Regions from separate parts of the Laceyella sacchari genome, predicted to be linked through region 2. Evidence: riboswitches for the same ligand, from Rfam matches in the RefSeq annotation. Region 2 holds a riboswitch; the other holds the start of a gene.
What was found. A riboswitch is a leader RNA that binds a small molecule or an ion and turns the genes downstream of it on or off. The one in region 2 is predicted to bind FMN.
Positions count from the first base shown of each region.

Region 1: linked by a shared signal. The riboswitch ahead of NYR52_RS16070 (ECF transporter S component) and the one ahead of ribD (bifunctional diaminohydroxyphosphoribosylaminopyrimidine deaminase/5-amino-6-(5-phosphoribosylamino)uracil reductase RibD) in region 2 are both predicted to bind FMN.

Region 1 is NZ_CP103866.1:3,272,652-3,276,043, forward strand. It holds gene NYR52_RS16055 (hypothetical protein) at 1-779, shown strand, start outside; gene NYR52_RS16060 (GNAT family N-acetyltransferase) at 876-1,379, opposite strand; gene NYR52_RS16065 (cytochrome C oxidase subunit IV family protein) at 1,476-1,793, opposite strand; FMN riboswitch at 2,008-2,146, shown strand; gene NYR52_RS16070 (ECF transporter S component) at 2,328-2,903, shown strand; gene pyrG (CTP synthase) at 2,988-3,392, opposite strand, start outside.
Region 2 is NZ_CP103866.1:1,380,476-1,383,867, reverse strand. It holds gene ribE (riboflavin synthase) at 1-362, opposite strand, end outside; gene ribD (bifunctional diaminohydroxyphosphoribosylaminopyrimidine deaminase/5-amino-6-(5-phosphoribosylamino)uracil reductase RibD) at 381-1,472, opposite strand; FMN riboswitch at 1,642-1,780, opposite strand; gene NYR52_RS06900 (COX15/CtaA family protein) at 2,039-3,001, opposite strand; gene NYR52_RS06895 (class I SAM-dependent methyltransferase) at 3,189-3,392, opposite strand, start outside.

The DNA.
Region 1 (3,392 bases), 1.5 Mb from region 2:
GCGTGGGCACGGCCACTGCCGGCACCGGCACGGCGGGAGTGATTACCGTCAACTACCCCAATCCGTCGCGCCTGTATGTGCTGAGCAACGCCCATGTGCTCAATCCGACCAATGACACCTCTTTTCATGAAGTGATTCAGCCGGGCCGATCGGATGGCGGGCAACCAGGAACGGATCGCATCGGCAGAACATACCAATCGGTAATTATCAGTACGACGTCTGTCAATTACTTGGACGCTTCCATCGCCATAGCCGACCAAAACAGCCTGTTGGATCCCCGTTATCTGTTGGGCAACACAGGACAACGAATTGTGTTGTCAGGTCATTTCGTCAGCTACCCTGTGGGCTTGCGTCTCAGGAAGACTGGGCGTACATCGGGATACGGCACAGGAACTGTAGAGTCCATCAACGCCACAACGCGTATCCAATATCCGTTCGGGATCGGCACGTTTGAAAACCAAACCATCGTTCAAGGGGATGGCGTCGTGGGAGGCCCCGGTGATTCCGGGTCCGTCTGGATTGGGCGAGGTTTCAATGGTTCCGATTACGCCGCCGCTGTTCACTACTCGTCCACTTCCAACATGACCCGTTCGTTGTGCTTCCCCATTCAATACGCCATGCAGACGTTCGGGTTGAGAATTGCCATCCCAGCTACCTCTTCCGCCAGACCGGAAGCAGGCTCCCTTAAAAGGGCTCCGAGAAAAAGCCTTGCTTATACGCAACCCCTCACCCAGAGGGAAATGGAACAAATCAACGTGGTCAAAGCGAAAAGAAGATAACACCCATCCCGTCCGCCCACACGATCACTACCCCGTGGGCGGTTTTTTTGTTTGGATGCGCAAAACAACCTTCACAAAGAGGAAGGTTGCCGGTGTTTAGTCCAATTGCTTCTCAAACGCCATGTGCGGATCGTCGCTCCCTCTAAGGTAAATGATCCCCTTTTGCTCATAATCATTTACCTTGTAGAGCCGCATCGCTTTTTCATTCTTGATCTGCGTGTCCAATCGTATGCTGGTGTACCCGTGCTCCTTGGCAAACCGTTCGATCTCCTCCATCAATATGCGGGATACTCCCTTTCCTTGGATGGCCGGGTTGACGCACAGTCGATGCACCACCAAAAAACGCCCAGATTGATCTGACCAAGAAACCTTTTCATAGTCATCCTCATATTCCTGATCCAATACGACGACAGCCGCCACCCGATCTTCATCGAGCAGGGTGTAAAGATTTCTCTTCTGAATGTCGTCCTTAACCAGTTCTTCGCTGGGATAATCATCCGCCCATTGGCTAATGCCTTGCTCATTCATCTTGCGTGTCGCATGCCGGTAAATCTCCAAGATCTCATCGAACTGATCCAAATGTGCATGTACTAACCGCATGTTGCATCTTGCCTCCCTCGCTTCAACCCGCAGAATCTATCTCTAGGGTTCCACCAGGGAGAAAGAACATACCAGACATGCTCCCCTCTCTGGGCATTACATCAACACCATGCCGACGGCGGACACGACCGCGATCACCAACCCTACCCCCATGAACACAATCACAATGCCATACCCTTTTTGATCTAGGTGCATGAATGTGAAGAGTTGTAGCACTACCTGAATTGAAGCCGAAATGATCAGCACCCAAAAAATGGCCGTTTTGGATTCAACCAGTCCTCCGCCGACTACGACGAAGGCAATCGCCGTGAACAAAATCATCCATATAAACGAGAGGACATAGCGCCATGCCGTTTCCGGCTTTTCCTTCGGTTTCACCGGCCGCTGGGTTTGCTGCTGCAATTGCGGTTCCATTCCAACCACCTCGCCTTTCCACCTTTTTATTTCATTATAATGAATTTTCTAACCATAAGCGATAGATATAGTCACCCATCGGGATACCCTGGTCTTTTCCCGCCATCCTCCCTAATCGCTTGATAGATGCAAACGTATTTAACAGAATCCCCTTCCCGATCGTGTTGGAGTCATTTATAATATAAAAATGAGGAATACAAGACAATAACATAGGGATATCCTTCGGGGCAGGGTGAAATTCCCGACCGGCGGTGATGGGAACGGCGTTTCCCTAAGCCCGTGACCCGCTTACAAGCGGTGGATTCGGTGTGATTCCGAAGCCGACAGTATAGTCTGGATGGGAGAAGGATGATGACGCGTACGAAAATCAAGGTACACGACCCAGGGTGGAGTCTGCCCTTTTACAAAAATGGGTTGTTTGCACCTTTCTTTCTGATACCCCGAAGATGGCCACACCATCTTTCGGGGTTTCTTAGCTTTTTCAGGCCTTCGTACCCGTTGTCATCAGAAGCACAAACGAGGGAGCGTGTTCTGATGCAACGATCGCAAGCACTGACAAAAATGATCTTTTTATCTTTGATGGCGGGCATCGCATTTATCTTGCAAAAACTTGAATTTCCGTTGCCCGGCTTTCCAACGTTTTTAAAAATTGATTTCAGCGAAGTTCCTGCCTTGATCGCAGGACTTCTCTATGGGCCGTTGGCCGGGGTGTTGGTGGAGTTCTTCAAGAACTTCCTACACTTCCTCTTCAGCGGCAGTGAAACCGGCATTATCCCTGTCGGTCAATTGTCTAATTTCCTCGCCGGCAGCGTCTTTGTCGCTGTCACTTCCATCATTGGTCGCAAAGTGGGAGAACTGAAAGGGCTCATATACGGTTTGGCCACCGCCACGGTGATCAGCGCAGTCGTCATGACTTCGGCCAATTGGTATGTCTTCTTCCCGCTTTACAGCAAACTGATCCATTGGACAGTGACCGGTTCACAAAAATTCGCCTTAATCATGTATGGTATTGCCCCGTTTAACTTACTTAAAGGCGTACTTGTGACCGCGATTTTCATCCCGCTTTATTTGAAATTACAACCGCATCTGAAACGGCGCTTAAGTTTCTGAACAGCGCCTTTGACCATAGAAAAACCCAGTCAAACAGGGAACATCCCGCGTGACTGGGTTTTTGTTGCCGTTTGGCAGTTGAAATTAGGCATTCACATGTTCTTTCAGTTTCGCGTTTAGCGCAGCCGTCACAAACCCGCGGAAAAGCGGTTGCGGACGGTTAGGACGAGAGATGAACTCAGGATGGAATTGGGCTGCGACAAACCAAGGGTGATGAATGTACTCCACAATTTCCACCAACCGGCCGTCTGGCGAGGTGCCGGAGAAGCGGTAACCCACTTTTTCCATCTCCTCGCGATACTCGTTGTTAAACTCATACCGATGGCGATGGCGCTCGTACACCAGATCCGTACCATACGCTTGGTGAGCTACGCTACCTGGCATAAGCTTACACGGATAGAGGCCGAGTCGCATGGTGCCGCCTTTTTCTTCAATCTCTTTTTGCTCAGGGAGAATGTCGATAATCGGATAAGGGGTGGACGGATCAAT
Region 2 (3,392 bases):
CGAAAGACCACTGCATTGGCCATGGGCGTAATCGATTGAATCACGCCCACCCCGTCAACGTGCCCTTGCACGAAGTGGCCTCCCAATCGGTCTCCTACTGCCAGCGCCCGTTCCAGATTGACCGGGGTTCCAGTCTGCAACTGACTCAGGTTGGTTCGTTTGACGGTTTCCGGCATCACATCAGCACAGAAAGTGTCCGCGCTCATACGGGTCACTGTCAAACAAACGCCGTTCACGGCGATGCTGTCCCCCAGCTCAGTCCCTTGGAGCACGCGGTCGGCCTGAATGGTCAACTCCATCGCCGCCGGTTGCTTCTTCACATGTATCACTCGGCCCACTTCTTCAATGATTCCTGTAAACACAGCCATCCTCCTCCGACATCATGCATGAAGATAACCTGTGACGCAGATGTCTTGGTCAAATTGCGCGACACGCACATCCCGAAGCGAAAGAGATGATTGCATAAGGGAAGGATTTTCCCCCTCAAAGGAAGTGGGGCTATCCTGGCCGCCCAACAATTTTGGCGCGATAAACGCAACCACTTTTTGCACCAATCCTTGCCGTAAAAATGCGGCGTTGACCGTGCCGCCACCTTCGATCATCAGCGACAAGATCCCTTCCTTCCCCAAAATATCAAGCATCTTTTCCAAATCAACTTGCGGCGCCGCACCTGTCGAAATGACGCGCACCCCCTTGGCGAGAAGGAGCTGTTCACGCTCCCGATCCCGTGCATCGGTTGTAAAAATCCAAGTTGGTGCTTCGTCAACCTTTGTAATGGCTGCATCCAACGGGGTTTGTAGGTGACTATCCAATACCACGCGCACAGGATGATTTCCGCCTGGAACCAGCCGAGCTGTCAATCGGGGATTATCGCATAGCACAGTCCGGATTCCCACCAAAATGGCATCATGCCGGTGTCGCATCACGTGCACATGTTCACGAGCAGCTTCGCCCGTAATCCAGCGGCTGTCTCCCGTCACGGTGGCGATTTTGCCATCCAAGGTCATCGCCGTCTTCAAAGTGACAAACGGCTTGCCCGTTCGGCGGTGGAAAAAATATGCTTCATTCAGCGCTTGGCATTCTGCCGCCAACACCCCTTCGATCACCTCGATTCCGGCCTCGCGAAGCCGGGCGATCCCCCGTCCCTGCACATTTTCATCCGGATCGGTCGTTCCGATCACCACACGCCGAACTCCCGCAGCGATCAACTTTTCCGTACATGGCGGTGTTCGACCAGTATGATTGCAGGGTTCCAATGTGACATAAATGGTGCTCCCTTCTGCTTCACGGCCAGCCATGTTGATTGCGTGCACCTCTGCATGTTCCGTTCCCGCTTTCAGATGAGAGCCCATTCCAACCATTTTGCCGTTTTTCACAACGACCGCGCCCACCATGGGATTAGGGGAAGTCTGGCCGGTTGCGGCTCCTGCCAAATCCAACGCCAATCTCATCCAATCTTCATGCGCTTTCACCTTTTCACCCCCCTTTTGAATAAAAAACCCCGCTTCCCAGTTTGCACAAGGAATCGGGGCAATTGTCAGAAAGAAGCAGGTTCATGTACGTATACAAAATTTAGCATAGCAAAATAAACCTTTAGAAGAGCTTTTTTTAAAAAACTCCCCAAAGGGTACACGACACCTGTTCATCCTTCTCCCATCCAGACTATACTGTCGGCTCCGGAATTTCACCGAATCCACCGCACGCGTGCGGGTCACGGGCTGAGGGGCCAAATTGCCCCATCACCGCCGGTCGGGATTTTCACCCTGCCCCGAAGGATGCAAAAAAACAGATTCAATTTTCCATTCTGAACGAGAAAAATCGTTCATATGTGATTGTATCAAAAAGAACGGCGACTGGCGAGATGCGAAAATAAATTTTTCCACTTCTTTGATTCTGACATCTCCCAATTACAATAGGCGTAGGCCAGCGGACCAAAACGATTTTCTCCTTCGCTTCTCTGGTTTCATACGGACAAATACAAAAAAACCGGTGCTCATGAACCCCGTTCATGAATACCGGTTTGTTCGCCAACCCTAACCTAATTCACCATCGGATTTGCAGGCAACTCCGCATCCTTCAAACTCCGTTTCCAAGGCCAACCGCCTTGCATGCAAAGGTAACTGATTACCGAGAAATAAACGGAAATGATCGTGGTGTGTACCAACGCCGCCACCAGCTGCCCACCGGTCTTAATCGTGATGATCCCGGTCAGCGCCTGCAACGTAATCAAGATAAACGCCATCCAACCGCCTCGCACAAAATCCTGTCGATCGCGAAACGCCTTCAAAATCCCTATCAAGAAAAGCAAACTGAAAAGCCACATAGAATATGCCCCATACCGGTGCAACATGTGAATTCCCGCTAACGAAGTAAGATCAGGTAACAAAGTCGTTCCGCAACCGGGGAACGAATACCCGCATCCCATTGTGGCATCAGCATGGCGTACCAGCGCCCCAGTGTAAACAATGACATACGTCCAAGCAGCCAATCCCCATGTGGCAATCTTCATCCCTTTGCTGATGGGTTGATCGTCTTTCACACTTGATTGTTTTGGCAACTGGAACAACGTCACTGTCAACAAAATTACACTGGCAAATGAGATCAGCGAAAAGCCGAAGTGCAGAGCAAGGGCAAATTTCTTGGCGAATTCGCCTTCAAACACAACCGTCAACGCCCCCAGCCCGCCTTGTAACACCACAAAAAAGAGACTCATAAAGCCCAACGTTTTGACGCGCAGATTGTCTTTGAACATTATCCAAGACCATACGGTCAAGATCAAAATCAGCAACCCGTCGATGCCCGAAACAACACGGTGGCTTAATTCAATCAGGGTGCTGATCGGCATCGACTCGGGGATCAATTGCCCATGGCAGAAAGGCCAAGAGTTCCCGCAACCTTTACCCGATTCTGTTTTGCTGACGATCGCGCCCATTAATAGCATGATATAAGCGCCAACCGAGGTGACCACCGCCAGCGCCAGTAAAAGTCGAAGCTGTTTCATGCGCATCCTCCTCCATCCACTCCACATCATAACACACTCTGTTCCATCCGCGAAAATCTTGTCAACGAATCGGCACAATCCGCTCACAATTTAGGTTGGTGTTGTCAAGTGGAAGAGGAGCTATCTTCAATGCAGTATGGTCGCAACCTGTAATTTCAGCAACACGAAGTATGATCGAAATGAATAATCAATGGTCGACCACCGCTCGCGCAAAATGGATATGTTCAAAAGCACGATAACCATCTGTCCGCCCCTGGAAATAACGTTCTTCAATATCAGCTGGTCGCAAGTTCTCTTCAAGGCGCAAGCCGATGTGGGCCAACTCCTTGGCAAGCCTAGCCGGGTCAAACCCTGTTTTCATTGGCTCTCCTACTCGTCTTACTGCCTCTTG